DNA from 2 places in the Streptomyces sp. NPDC088733 genome. Region 1 is predicted to be linked to the other one. Evidence: riboswitches for the same ligand, from Rfam matches in the RefSeq annotation. Region 1 holds a riboswitch; the other holds the start of a gene.
The links. Region 1 has a riboswitch for S-adenosylmethionine ahead of ACIP64_RS11035 (aminotransferase class V-fold PLP-dependent enzyme). Riboswitches for the same ligand answer to the same signal wherever they lie in the genome.
Positions count from the first base shown of each region.

Region 2: another riboswitch for S-adenosylmethionine. It lies ahead of ACIP64_RS03660 (glutathione S-transferase C-terminal domain-containing protein); the one in region 1 lies ahead of ACIP64_RS11035 (aminotransferase class V-fold PLP-dependent enzyme).

Region 1 is NZ_JBIVLH010000005.1:62,410-69,481, reverse strand. It holds gene ACIP64_RS11060 (NlpC/P60 family protein) at 1-321, opposite strand, end outside; gene ACIP64_RS11055 (NYN domain-containing protein) at 638-2,041, opposite strand; gene ACIP64_RS11050 (hypothetical protein) at 2,131-2,379, opposite strand; gene ACIP64_RS11045 (rhomboid family intramembrane serine protease) at 2,495-3,274, shown strand; gene ACIP64_RS11040 (Lrp/AsnC ligand binding domain-containing protein) at 3,271-3,552, shown strand; gene ACIP64_RS11035 (aminotransferase class V-fold PLP-dependent enzyme) at 3,560-4,900, opposite strand; SAM riboswitch class IV at 5,057-5,173, opposite strand; gene trpD (anthranilate phosphoribosyltransferase) at 5,322-6,386, opposite strand; gene ACIP64_RS11025 (cytochrome bc complex cytochrome b subunit) at 6,524-7,072, opposite strand, start outside.
Region 2 is NZ_JBIVLH010000002.1:60,318-67,389, forward strand. It holds gene ACIP64_RS03635 (putative leader peptide) at 1-94, opposite strand, end outside; gene ACIP64_RS03640 (GNAT family N-acetyltransferase) at 91-834, opposite strand; gene ACIP64_RS03645 (transporter substrate-binding domain-containing protein) at 875-1,909, opposite strand; gene ACIP64_RS03650 (amino acid ABC transporter ATP-binding protein) at 1,957-2,733, opposite strand; gene ACIP64_RS03655 (amino acid ABC transporter permease) at 2,730-3,743, opposite strand; SAM riboswitch class IV at 4,353-4,461, shown strand; gene ACIP64_RS03660 (glutathione S-transferase C-terminal domain-containing protein) at 4,703-5,485, shown strand; gene ACIP64_RS03665 (VOC family protein) at 5,700-6,119, shown strand; gene ACIP64_RS03670 (phosphatase PAP2 family protein) at 6,147-6,785, opposite strand; gene ACIP64_RS03675 (DUF6233 domain-containing protein) at 6,882-7,072, opposite strand, start outside.

The DNA.
Region 1 (7,072 bases):
GCGGTACTGGGCGCTGGCGAGGGTGCCGAGGTCGTCCTGGAGGTCGTTGAGGTCGCCCTGCTGGCGGGCCACCTCGTCCTGGATGACCTCGACCTGCTTCTGCAGCTGGTCCTGCTTCTCCGTCGCGCCGTTGAGCTTCTCGGTCGCCTGCTCGGTCTGCTCGTACAGGGCGTCGACCTTGGCCTTGACGCTCTTGACGGACTGCTTGGCGGGCGCGGCCTGGGCGGCCTGGGCGGAGAGGGCCACAGCTGCGGCGGCGGTCGCGGTGAGCACAGTGACACGTGCGCGACTGGTCTGCTTGGGACGACGGTGGGACGCCACTCGGGCGAGCTCCTTCTTCCTCCAGCCGCCTGCCGCGTGCATCGGGAACCGCGGTTCCCCGGCCCCGAGCGTCGGCGTCCCCCGTCGTACGCACGCCACTTCGGATCGGCGGGACCTCCGCTGCCACCCTGATTGGGTGATCGACTGCGCAGAGGTTCGAGGCCTGACCCTAGTGACCATCTTGTGATCGGATCAAATCTCTGAAGGAAAAAAGTCATTCACTCGCGTTTTCTTTACACACATCACACGCGTAGTGATGGCGAGTTGACGCAGAGCTCCGAAAAACCGCCCCACACGCCCCACGATGTGCTCCAGGTCACACCCGGGCAAGTCGCTTGAGCAACAAGACGGATGCGACCGGGCGGGCGCCGGCACGAGCCACCCCGTCCGCGACCTCACGGTCGGACGAAACCACCACAATCGGGCGACCGGGAGGTTCCGCCCGAACCAGACGCCGGATCAACTCGTCCGCCGTCTCACCGGCCTTGCTGAACAGCACCCGCACCCCGCGCGGCGGGGCGAGCAGCACCGGGGCGTCCAGGTCGGCGCCGTCGAAGACGCAGGTGACCTCCGCGCCGCTCTGCGCGGCCAGCACCGCCAGGCCGCCCAGCAGCCGCAGCCGCTGCTTCTCCAACGGCAGGGCGGGATAACCGGTCTTCGTCACGTTGTAGCCGTCGATGACCAGATGGGCCTGCGGCAGCGCGAGCAACTGGTCCAGCAGCGCGGGGTCGTCCTCCGACAGGGCGCGGCGCGCGATGTCCTTCGGGCTGATCGCCCCCGGCGCCACCGCGTCCACCGTGTCGGCCGGGCGCACGCCCAGGGTGTCGCGCGGCGGCAGCGCCAACTCGCGGCGCAGTCCGGACGCGGCGTCCAGCACGGTGTCGAGCAGCAGCCGCAGCCGCATCTCCTCCACGGTGCGGCCCTCGCGCGCCGCCCGGCGGCCGGCCTCGACCGCCGACTCCGCCTCGGCCAGCCGGGCCCGCAGCCGGCGCGCCTCGCCGTCCGCGGCCGCCTTGTCCGCCGCCGCGGCCGAACGCGTCTCGTCCAGCTCGGCCTCGACCTTGCGCAGCGCCGCCTCGGCACGCTTCACATCGCTGCCGGCGCTGCGCAGTTTGCGTTGCAGCGACTCCGTTTCCTTGCGGGCCGCGTCGAGGTCGGAGCGGGCCCGGACGGCCTCGGTGCGGGCGTGCGCCCGCACCTCGTCGAGTTCGCTCTTCAGCTGCCGCAGTTCGCGCAGCACTTCCTCGCCGGCCCGCTCCGCGCTGGCGCGCTGCGCCTCCTCGCCCGCGGCGGCGACCAGCTTCGCCCAGCCCGCGGGCCGCAGCAGATAGGCGGCCGCGGCCACGTCGAGCGGATCCACGGCCGGCGGCGGCGTGCCGGCGTCCAGCGACTCGCACAGATCGGGCTCCGCCTCGCGCAGCCGTCCGGCGACCCGCTGCCGGAACGCGGGATCGCTCTCCAGGGCGCTGGCCATGGCGGTGGCCGCGAACTTGGCGCGGCGACTCGGGGTGAACCGGGCATACGGGCGCAGCACCGCAGGCAGCTCGCCCAGGGTCAGCCCGCCGAAGGCGTCGGCCGCCAGCGAGACCACGCGGTGGCGCACGCCCTCGGGCAGCGGGCGGTCGAGGGTCTCGGGCGCGGCCGAGCCGTCCGGGGCAGCCGGAGCCGCGGGCCCGGCCGCCTCGTCGCCGTGGCCCGGGTTACCACCGGTCCGGTCCACCAGTCACTCCTGTCCAGTTCTTCGGCGCCTCCCCGGCCACCCTCGACCCCTCAGGTCGCGCCGCGCCCCTCCATTGTCCCCGGCGGCGGTCAGGCCTGCGCAGCCGCCGCGTCGGGACGGTCCACCAGCTCCACCCGGTCCACGGCGTTGCACCAGCGGCAGCGCACCGACTCGACGGTCTCGCTCAGCACCTCGCGCTCCTCCACCGAGGGTTCCCCGGCGAGGTCGAGATGCACGTACTCGACGACCCTGCTGGAGCGCGTCACGTCGAACCGGGTCAGGTTTCCGCAGAGAGTGCAGCGCCACCGGGTCGTGGCGGTCGGCAGGGGAACCGTCATCGGATCTGCTCCTAGGTCGCGCGTTTGCGTTCCGGTCACCCTACGGCCTCGGCGGGATCCGGCGCTGCGGCGAGGCGTCCTGTGCCGGTTGAACCCGGTCCGTCATGATCGATCCATGGTCATCCCGGTGTACGACGAGAACCCTGTCCGCCGCAGACCCTTGGTGACGTACGCCCTGATCGGGCTGTGCGTGGCGGTCTTCCTCATCGGCCCGGCCTCCGGGCTCAACCCCGTCTACGGCACCGGCCACGAGCTCGCCTGCGCCCAGGCCTCGTACTTCGCCCGGTGGGGTGTCATTCCCGCGGAACTCTGGCACGGGCGCGTCGCCCCCGCGTCGGTCGTGATGCCGACCGGCTGCCCCCCGCCCGCCGACATCGGGCGGTCGCCCTTCGTCTCGGTGCTCACGGCCCTGTTCGTGCACGGGAGTTGGGTGCACCTGCTGGGCAACATGCTGTTCTTCTACGTCTTCGGCGACAACGTCGAGAACCGCATGGGCCGGCTGCGCTACCTCGTCTTCTACGTGGTGTGCGGCTACCTGGCCACCTACGGCTGGGCCCTGGCGCACACCACGTCCACCCAGGCGCTGGTCGGCGCGTCCGGCGCCATCTCCGGCGTCCTCGGCGCGTACCTGTACCTCTATCCCCGGGCGCGGGTGACCAGCCTCTTCCCCTTCCTCTTCTTCCTGCCGCTGCGCTTCCCCGCGTGGATGGTGCTCGTCTTCTGGTTCGTGCTCCAGTCGCTGGCCGGGCAGGCCCAGCAGTCCGGGCCGGGCGTGGCGTACCTGGCGCACATCACCGGCTTCCTCTTCGGCTTCCTGTGCGCATGGGGCTGCTACCGGGCAAGGCCTAAGCTGGAGCCCGCCACCAGGGCGACCGAAGGAGACCTACAGCCGTGATCACCGCGATCGTGCTCATCAAGACCAGCGTCGACCGGATCCCCGAGATCGCGCAGTCCATCGCGGCGCTGGAGAGCGTCAGCGAGGTCTACTCCGTGACCGGCACGTACGACCTGGTCGCCATGGTCCGGGTCGCCCAGCACGACCAGCTCGCGGACGTCATCCCCGGCCGGATCAGCAAGATCCCCGGCGTCGAGGCCACCGACACGCACGTGGCCTTCCGCACCTACTCGCAGCACGACCTCGAAGCCGCCTTCGCCATCGGCCTCGACTCCTAGTCCGGCCCTACGCGGGGACGCAGCGGCCGTTCTCCGTGCGGTAGCGCCACTGGGCGCCGTCGGTGACGAGCGCGGCGACCGCGGCGAGGAAGCGCTCGACGTGCTCGTCGGGGGTGCCCGCGCCGAAGGAGACACGGACGGCGTTGAGGGTGGTGTCGCCGCCGCAGTCGCCCGGTTCCGTGTGGTCGCCCAGCAGGGTGCGCACGAGGGGATGAGCGCAGAACAGCCCGTCGCGGACGCCGATGCCGTACTCGGCGGACAGCGCGGCGGCGAAGTGGGAGCTGTTCCAGCCGTCGACCACGAAGGACAGAACGCCCACCCGCGGGGCGTCCTCCCCGAACAGGGACAGCACCCGCACCTGCTCGATCCCCGCGAGCCCTTCGCGCAGGCGGGCGACCAGCGCCTGCTCGCGCTCGACGAGGCCGTCGAAGCCCGCCTCGCGCAGGGCCCGGCAGGCGGACGCGATGGCGTAGACGCCGATGACATTGGGCGAGCCGGCCTCGTGGCGGGCCTCGGTGGTGTGCCAGTCCACCTCCACGCCGCCGTCCGCGCGGCGGGCGACGCGGCGGGAGGCACCGCCGCCCGCGAGGTACGGCTCGGCCTCGCGGAGCCAGTCGGCGCGGCCGGCGAGGACCCCGGAACCGAAGGGCGCGTACAGCTTGTGCCCGGAGAAGGCGACCCAGTCCACGTCGAGCGCGGCCACGTCGACGGGGTGGTGCGGCGCGAGCTGCGCCGCGTCGAGGACGATGCGCGCGCCGTGCGCGTGGGCCGCCGCCGCCAGCTCGCGCACCGGCCAGAGCTCACCGGTCACATTCGACGCACCCGTCACACAGACCAGCGCCGGGCCGCCCGGCTCGCGCGCGGCCAGCGCGCGCTCCAGCAGGGCCACGGCCTCCGCGGGGGTCCGGGGCGCGCTCAGGTAGGTGACGTCGCCGTCCCGCCAGGGCAGCAGGGAGGCATGGTGCTCGGTCTCGAAGACGAAGACCCGGGTGCCGTCCGGCACGACGGACGCCAGCAGATTGAGCGAGTCGGTGGTCGAGCGGGTGAAGACCACCTGGTCGTCGGCCCGGCAGCCGAGGAACGCGGCCACCTCCGCGCGGCTTTGCTCGAACAGGTCCGTGGACAGCTGCGACAGGTACCCCGCGCCCCGGTGCACGCTGCCGTAGTAGGGCGCGTAGGCGGCCACGTCGTCCCAGACGCGCTGGAGCGCGGGCGCGCTCGCCGCGTAGTCGAGGGCGGCGTAGGCGACCTCGCCGCCGGTGACGAGCGGGACGAGGACGTCACGGCCCAGCACGGGCAGCGGAGTGGTGGCACGGACGGGCGCGGGCGCGGCGGGGTGCACGGACATGGCGAAGTCTCCTGTGGGCAGGGTGAGGCGACAGTGCGTCAGGGTTGACGGGAAAGCCCTCGGAACACCGGGCCGCCGCACAGCGGGCACGCCCGGGGAGGGTGAAAAGGGGCCTTCGGCCCTAGCGCATTCGCTTGCTCACGGAAGAACTCCTCATGACCGCGCTTGCCGCAGACCTCGCTGCCTGCGGCCTGGTCATCACCCGGGGCACCCCGCCACGGAAGGAGGGTTGCCGGACAGCGGGCCGGGGCCGTGTCGCTGTCACTCGTGACCTGCGCAGCATCCTGCCACACACCGGCGGCGCCGCAAGCCGCGGTCCGCATCCCGGACATCCCGCACCACCTCGGCCGCGGCCCGCGGCGGGAACGCGGAAGGGCCGGGGCACCCGGCCCCGGCCCTTCCGCGTGAACGCCCGCGCGGCTTAGGCGTTGGTGGCCGCCGCCCACCGTTCCAGCGTCTTGGCGGCCGTGCCCGAGTCGATGGACTCCGCCGCCCGTGCCATTCCGGCGGCGATCCGCTCCACCAGGGTGCCCTCCGCGGGCTCCAGCGCCACGAGCGCGGCGGCGGAGTTCAGCAGGACGGCGTCGCGCACGGGGCCGGTCTCCCCCGCCAGCAGCCGGCGCGCCACATCGGCGTTGTAGGCCGCGTCGGCGCCGCGCAACGCCTCGATCGGGACCAGCTCGATGCCGACGTCGCGCGGGTCGAACGGGATCTGCTCCACCGCCCCGTCGCGCACCATCCACACCTGGGAGGTGGACGTGACCGTCAGCTCGTCCAGTCCGTCGTCGCCGCGGAAGACCAGCGCGGAGGAGCCGCGCCGGGCCAGCACTCCCGCGATCAGACCGGCCATCCGGGTGTCGAAGCAGCCGACCGCCGAGGCACCGACCCGGGCCGGATTGGTCAGCGGGCCGAGGATGTTGAAGGAGGTCGGGACCCCCAGGTCGCGCCGCGCCGAGGCGACGTAGCGCATCGCGGGGTGGAACTTGGCCGCGAAGCAGAAGGTGATGCCGGTCTCCTCGGCCACCTGGGCGACGCGCAGGGGCGACAGGTCCAGGTTGATGCCCAGCTTCTCCAGGACGTCGGAGGCCCCGCTGGCGCTGCTGGCCGCGCGGTTGCCGTGCTTGACGACCTTGGTCCCGGTCCCGGCGATGACGATGGCGGACATCGTCGAGATGTTGACGGTCCTGGCCCGGTCGCCGCCGGTGCCCACGATGTCCACGGCGGGCCCGGGGATGTCGAGCGGCTGCGCGTGCGCGTACATCGCCTCGACGAGCCCGCTGACCTCGTCCACGGTCTCGCCCTTGGCCCGCAGGGCCACCATGAAGCCGGCGATCTGGGCGTCGGTGGCCCCGCCGCTCATGATGCGGTCCATCGCCCAGGCCGTCTCCGCGGCGCTCAGGTCCTGTCCCGCCAGCAGGGCTCCCAGGATTCCGGGCCAGGAGCGACCCGCCGCGGTGTCGCCTCCAGCGGGGTTCACAACGCTCATGGTCCACACTCCGGGTGGTCTGACGTGCAATGGATACCTTCGGCCCCAGCCTATCGGCGCGGGGGAACGGGAAAGGGCCCCGTCCGTCGGATGGACTCCGACGGGCAGGGCCCCGCCCGGTGGCACAGCTTCGGGGATCAGTGGTGGCCGTGGCCGCTCGTGATCTCCTCGTACTCCTCGGCCGACGGCTTGGGGATCTGCGTCCCCTCGCCGTAGTAGCCGCGCGACAGCATCGCGCGCACTCGCGTGATGGGGCCGACCTTCCTCTCCACGCCGTTCTCGTCCGTCTCCGGGCCGCCGGCCAGCGGCACCGGCTGCTCGTGCGAGGTGAGCGTGAACAGCTTGGCCTGGTCGAGCGGTTCGTGGATCTCGATGAACTCGCCGTGCGGCAGCCGCTTGATGATGCCGGTCTCGCGGCCGTGCAGCACCTTGTCGCGGTCGCGCCGCTGCAGGCCCAGGCAGATCCGCTTCGTGATGAAGAAGACCAGCACCGGCAGCACGAAGAAGGAGATCCGGACCACCCAGGTGATCGCGTTGATCGACAGGTGGAAGCGGGTGGCGAAGAGGTCGTTGCCGCCACCGACCAGCAGGATCAGGTAGAGGCTGATCCAGGCGGCGCCGATGCCGGTGCGGACCGGGCGGTTGCGCGGGCGGTCGAGCAGGTGGTGCTCGCGCTTGTCACCGGT
Region 2 (7,072 bases), on a different contig from region 1:
GGTTCGCTGTCGGCACGATCGTCACCTCCGCCGAGTACGGTCCGGGCAGGCGTCGAACCGCCTGCAGCGCTCCTTCCAGCACAACAGCGCTCATGCCCGACTCTGTTCCCCCGGAGCGCCCGGAGTGCGGACGATCAGGAACGTCGTGCGGCGGCGCAGAGTGAATCCGATGGACTCGTAGAGCCCGATCGCGCCGGAGTTGACGGCCGCCGCGTGCAGGAACGGGGTGTCCCCGCGGTCCCTGATGCCCGCGGCGACGGCCCGCACCAGCCGGGTCGCCAGGCCCCGGCCGCGTCGCGACGGATGCGTGCATACGGCGCTGATCTCCGTCCATCCCGGGGTCCGCAGCCGTTCGCCGGCCATGGCGACCAGCCGTCCGTGCTCCCGGATGCCGAGATAGGCCCCCAGCTCCACGGTCCGGGGAAGGAAGGGGCCCGGCTTGGTCAGGCCGACGAGGTCCAGGATCTCGGGCACGTCGGCGGGGCCGAGGGGTTCCGCCTCCGGTGCCGGCTCGGCGCGCAGCGAGGTGTCGACGAGCTGGACCCCTTCGCCGCTCTCGACGAGCTCCCACCCGTCGGGGATCGTGCGCGCCCCGCTGACCGCGACAGCGGCGCCCGCGCCGGCCAGGAGGGCCAGATCCTCCCAGGCCCTCGGATCGGCCGGGTCGGACAGCGCGGTGAACGGGGAGACGTCCGCGGGGTAGCGGGCGGCCAGGCCGACGCGTTCGGCGAACCGGGCGTGCGGACCGGTCAGTGCCGCCCATGCGGGGTTGTCGAGGACGTGCGGTGGCGCGGCCGGGCGCTGGGCGCGGTCCGCGGGGATGCTGAGGGACATGGCTGCCGGATCTCCGTACGGTCGTGCGGCGGACGGGGCGTCAGGAGTTGTCGAGCGGCAGGCCGGGCGGATCGACCTCCGAGGTGGCGACGGCCTCGTTGGACAGGTTCCAGGCGGCGAGCCACTTCGCGTACTGGCCGTTCTCGATCAGGTGGTTGATCGCGGCCGCGATGGGCTTCGCGAGGCCGCTGTCCTTCTTAGCGGTCGCGGCGATCAGGCCCTGCAGACTCGCGCCGGCGCCGGAGTACTTGCCCGCGTTGCGGGTGGGGTTCGGCGTGCCGGCGTCCTGGGTGATGTGGTAGGCGATGCCGGGATTGGGGCCGAAGTAGGCGTCGATCTTCTTGCCGCTGAGCGCCAGATAGGTGCTGTTGTTGTCGGGGAAGTACTTGACGGTCAGGTCCTTGCCCTCGCCCTGGAGCTTCTTGCGCCACTCGAGGAGGATCTTCTCCTGATTGGTGCCGGCGCCGACGGCGACCGTCCTGCCCGCGAGGTTCCGGTAGTCGTCCGCGAAGTCCCAGGTGCTGCTCTTCAGGACCTCGAACGCCAGATTGTCCTGCCGGTAGGAGGCGAACTCGTACTTGCGCTTGCGCTCCTCGGTGTCGGTGACGTTGGAGAACGCCACGTCGACCTTGCCGCTGTCGATGCCGACGAAGAGGTTCTCCCAGGTGGAGTTCTTCACCACGGGCTTGAGCCCGAGGACCGCGGCCACCAGCCGGCCGAGGTCGGGTTCCGCTCCGGTGAGGGTCCGCTGGTCGCTGCCGACGTACGCCAGCGGCGGGAATCCGGCCGGCAGCGCGCCGATGCCGACGACCAGCTCCCCCTTGGCCGCGATCTCCTTGGGCAGACCGGCGCTGATGGATGCCACCTCGGGCACCTTCAGCGTGGTCTCCTGGGCGGCGCCGTTGGACAGGCTGCCGACGGTGACCGTGCCGGCGGACGAGGAGCCTGAGCCGGTGGTGACGGACGTACCGCTGTCGTTCCCGCACGCGGCGAGTCCGCCGGTGAGGAGGGCGAGAACGCCGGCGGCCGTGACGGTACGGATGAGTCTGCCGCGAGGGCGGGGAAGGGTGCGCATGACCGTCCTTGGTCGTGGGTCGCAAGTGGGCGGGAAGAAGCGGCGGATCAGAGCACCTTGCTCAGGAACTCACGGGTCCGCTCGTGTTCGGGGTGGTTCAGCACCTGTTCGGGCGGGCCCTGTTCGACGATCCGTCCGTTGTCGAGGAAGACGATCCGGTCCGCGACCTCGCGGGCGAAGCCGATCTCGTGCGTCACGACCAGGAGGGTGGTGCCGCCGGTGGCCAGGTCCTTGATGACGGACAGCACCTCGCCGACCAGCTCGGGGTCCAGCGCGGACGTGGGCTCGTCGAAGAGGATGACGCCGGGACGGAGCGCCAGGGCCCGGGCGATGGCCACCCGCTGCTGCTGCCCGCCCGACAACTGCCTGGGGTACGCGTCGGCCTTGTCGGCGAGCCCCACCCGGCCGAGCAGGGTGCGGGCCAGTTCGCGGGCCTGCGGCCTGCGCAGCCTTCCGGTCGCCACGGGGGCGGCGGCCACGTTGTCCACCACGGTCAGATGCGGGAAGAGGTTGAAGTTCTGGAAGACGAAGCCGATCCGGCTGCGCTGGGTGAGGATGACCCGCTCGCTCAGCTCCCTGAGCCGCTCGCCGTGCCTGCGGACGCCGATCAGCTCGCCGTTCAGGCTGACGTGGCCGATCTCGGGCTTCTCCAGATGGTTGATCACACGCAGCAGGGTGGACTTTCCGGAGCCGGAGGGCCCGAGGACGACGGTGACCTCTCCCGGACGCACCGTCAGACTGACCCCGTCCAGCACCTGGTGGGCGCCGTACCACTTGTGCACGTCGTGGACCTCGACCGCGGCCGGCCGGATGTCGGTGCTCATGGAGTGGCCCCCGTCCGGATCCGGGCCGGCAGGTGGCGGAGCGCGGCACGGAGTTTCTGCACGGGAGTCGCGGGAACGATGCGCAGAGCGCCGCGCGAGTAGTACCGCTCGACGTAGAACTGGACGACGGAGACGACGCTGGTGAGGATCACGTACCAGACGGTGGCTACCAGCAGCAACGGCACGATGTCGCCCGGGTAGGTGCTGCCCATGCTCTGCACCGAGCCGAAGAGGTCGAGCAGCGAGACGTAGAAGACCAGCGAGGTCCCCTTGATCAGGCCGATCAGCTGGTTGACGTAGTTGGGGACGACGGACCGCAGCGCCTGGGGAAGGACGATCCTGGCGAACTGGTAGCGCTTGGGCAGGCCGAGCGCCGCGGCCGCCTCGTGCTGGCCCTGGTCCACCGAGAGGATGCCGGCGCGCACCACTTCCGAGGCGTAGGCCGCTTCGTTGAGGCTCAGCCCCACGACGGCGACCACCATGTCGGTGGCGAGCCTCGACTCGTCGAAGGTGAGGAAGGCCGGGCCGAAGGGCACGCCGAGGCTCAACGTACGGTACAGAGCGCTGAAGTTGTACAGGAACAGCAGCACGACGATCAGCGGGACCGACCGGAACAGCCAGGTGTAGGTCCAGCTGACGGCCCGCAGTACGGGACTGCCGGAGAGCCTGGCCAGCGCCAGCACGATGCCTCCGAGAAGACCGAGCACCGCGCTGTACGCCGTCACCTCCAGGGTGATGAGCAGTCCGTCGAGGATCACCGGGCGCACGAACCAGTACCCGAAGCGGTCCCATTGGAAGAAGGGGTTGCTCAGCAGGCCGTGCCCGATCTGGGCGGCCAGGACGAGCACGACCGCCGTGGCGATCCACCGGCCGGGGCGGCGCAGGGGCAGCACCCGCTGCTCCGCCGGCGGTCGCGGTGCGGGACCACGCACGTCACCGGGCTCTTTCGCGGGCGCCCGGGCCGGTGGCGCCGAGCGGTCGGACACAGCGGTGCCAGGGGGTTCACTCATCGGGGACTCCAGCGGACGGGTGCACCCGGTCGCGCAGGCGACGGCCGACCGCAGGGCGAACGACACCTCGGCGGTACGGAGTGCACGGGGAGACGAGCGGAACGGGGCGGAACAGGCGGGCACGCCCACCGCGTCAGCGGGAGGTGCCGGCGTTCAGGGAGTGATCGTCAGCCTTGACAGCGCGCGCGACAGGGCGCGGAACACAGGCGACACAGGGCACTGCTGACGCGGGCCAGACCGACGGGCCGCTGCGTGTACGCCGGGACGAGGCCGTGGCGCCGCCACGCTGCCGTCCCCGGGGTCGCGTACATCGCGTCACCGCCACCGTTCCGCCCCGCTCGGGGCCTCGTGCCTGCCGAAAAGTCGTCGGGACGGCCCGGACAGCCTTCCGCCTGGGAGGCGTTGGCGCGGCCGGCCTGAGCCTGCCGCCGACGTCCGGGACCGTTCTGCGGCGTAAGTTAGACACGGGCCGAAGAGAATGTCAACGACGCTGTCTCGCATGCCGGATGCCGTGGTGAGACGCCCCTCGCCTTCTTGACGCGCCGCGTCCGGCGGCCCAACACTGGTGCCGACGGTCACGATTGTCAGCGCCCGTGGTGCCGTGTCGCGGCTCCCACGGGTCATCGGCCCCGGCCCGCTGACCGGCAACCCTCACATCGCGGTGGGGTGCCCCGGGTGACGACCGGGTCCCGCCGGCGCGGCGGGACAAGCGCGGTCCCGCGTCACGCGGGCCCCGAGCCGGGGAGGCGGACATGTCCACAGCACGGTCCGCGCTGCTCACCCGCCGGCTGCACATCGACTTCCTGCGTGTCTGCAGCGCGTTCGGCACGACCGGCTGACCTCGGTGAGTCCTCACGCAGTACCGACTCAGGGGCCGGGTGCGAGCACGCACCGGCCGTCAGCCGTCCCGCCCGCCGCTGCCCGAGGGCAACCGGGGGCCGCCACGCCCTGGAGAGCGCATGCCCGAGACGACGATCTCACGTGATCCCGGTTTCCCCGCGTCCTGTACCGCGCTGCCCCGCACGCCCCGTCCGGACCGCTTCCGCAGCCGGATCGGTGCCGACGCCGCCGGCGGCTTCTACCCGGCTCCGTGCCGCTACGAGCTGTTCCTTTCGGCGCGATGCCCGCAATCGCGGCGGGTCGCCGTCACCCTCGACCTCCTGGGCCTCCGGGACACCGTCGTCACGACGGTCGTTCCGCCGGCGTCGCCCGACGCGGCCGCGCCCGCGGCATTGCGCGCGGCGTACGAGGCCACCTGGCACGGCTACGACGGGCCGCTCACCGTACCCGCCCTGTGCGACCGGTGGACCGGACGAGTCGTCAGCAACCACACCCCGGACATCCTCCGCGACCTCGCGGGCCGCCTGGGGGACGCGGCACGCCTGTGTCCCCTGGACCTTGTGACCGAGATCGGTGCGTTTCAGGACCTGGTGGAGCAGGACATCGTGCGCCCGGCGGAAGAGGCGGCCACGGGCGCACCTGCCGACCGTGCCCAGGCCCTGGAACAACTGCTCACCGCGCTCGGCCTGCTGGACCGCCGACTGGCATGCGGACCGGGCCCCTACGTCCTGGGCGAACGGCTGACCGCGGCGGACGTCGACCTGTGGGTCGCCCTGACGGACCTCACGGACGGTGTGCTCTCCCCGTACCGGCACCTCACGGCCTACGTCCGCCGCCTCCCACGGCAGTACGCGGCTTTCAGGTCTCCCCGGCCGGAGGAACGTACAACCCAGGGAGGCTGATGCCGCTCCCGGAGCACCCTCCGGACGGGCACCACTAGGGTGCTGGGTTCACAAGACCGCCGATGTCTCACGGGAGATCCACGATGCCGAACCCCATGGGGTCGACGTACGCCACCGTCCGACCGCGGGCGAAGGCCACCGAGGGAGCGGGCAGCAGGGCCACCGGTCCGGCCATGGTGTTCAAGCCGGTTGAGCCCGCCCCGGCGGTGGCGGCATGACCCGGCCGGCGGGCGGGATGCTGCACCACGTCGAGATCTGGGTGCCCGACCTGGAGCGGGCCGTCGCCTCCATGGGCTGGCTGCTGGAAGCCCTGGGGTACACGCTTTTCCAGAGCTGGGACGAGGGCCGCAGTTGGCGGCTCGGAGCGACTTACCTGGTATTCGAGGAGTCCCGCGCCCTGACCGCCGTCCGGCACGACCGGTGCCGGCCCGGACTGAACCATCTGGCGTTCCACGTCGAAGACCACCACACCGTGGAGAATCTGGCCTCCGAGGCAACGCGGCACGGCTGGAGCCTGATGTTTCCCGACCGCCACCCGCACGCCGGCGGCGAGCAGGCCTACGCCGCCTACCTGGAGAACACCGACGGTTTTGAGGTCGAGCTCGTCGCCGTCAACCCGTCGGAGCCGGACTGACGACGACCACCCGGGGCCGGAGGGACGTCAGCGCAACGGCAAGAAGATCGCCAGTGCGACAGAGGAGCCGATCAGGAACCCGACGACGGTCTGCGCGACGGTGTGGTCGCGCAGCACCACGCGGGACCAACCGACCGGTATCACCGCGAGGAGGAGGGGCACCATCGGTGCGCCGTAGACGGCGGTGAGTATGGCACCGGCCGCGCCGACCGCCGCGGTGTGCCCCGACACCTTCCACCAGATCGTCACCAGGCCACCGACCGTGAGTCCGCTCAGGATGGCCACGACGAGCGCGGTGAGCTCACGCGGTGCGCCCAGCAGAGCAAGAAGGACCACGCTGAGCACGGCGCAGGCGATCGCGGTCGCCAACGGGACCGCGCGCTGACGCCGGATCCGCACATGTACGTCCGTGAACCGTCCGGCCCGCACCCCGAGGACGACCACGGTCATCGGCACCCCGACGGCTCCCGCCGCCGCCCCCGCCGCCCAGGCGAGCCCAGAGCCGTGCCCGCTGTGCCACCCCACCGCGAGCAGCATCACGGTGAGGAGATACGCGGGTGCCAGGACGTCCGTGATGAGCTTGGCCAGGGACCGCACGGCGGGTCGCGGAGACGCGGGCCCTTCCTGCTCGAGGCGGACGGTACGGTCCCGTTCACGGATGATCACACCCGGCATTGTCGTACAGCGGAAATACCGCGCTTCAGCCGGGCCGCCCGCTGCTGGAGCACTCCACTCGGCGAACGCGCGTGACCGCCGGATTCTTCACTGAGGACCGCTCGCGTCAGGAAACGCGCGCTCGGGGTGGCAGCGGGGGCAGGGCGTGATGTCGGGCATCGCCAAAGCGATGCCGAGTTCGTTCTGGGAGAGCCAGCCGCCGGCCGCGTCCGGGCAGTCTCCCCGGTGGAGCACCGCACGGACGGAGCCGCCCTCGCCGTCCGGGAGATGCTGCAGGC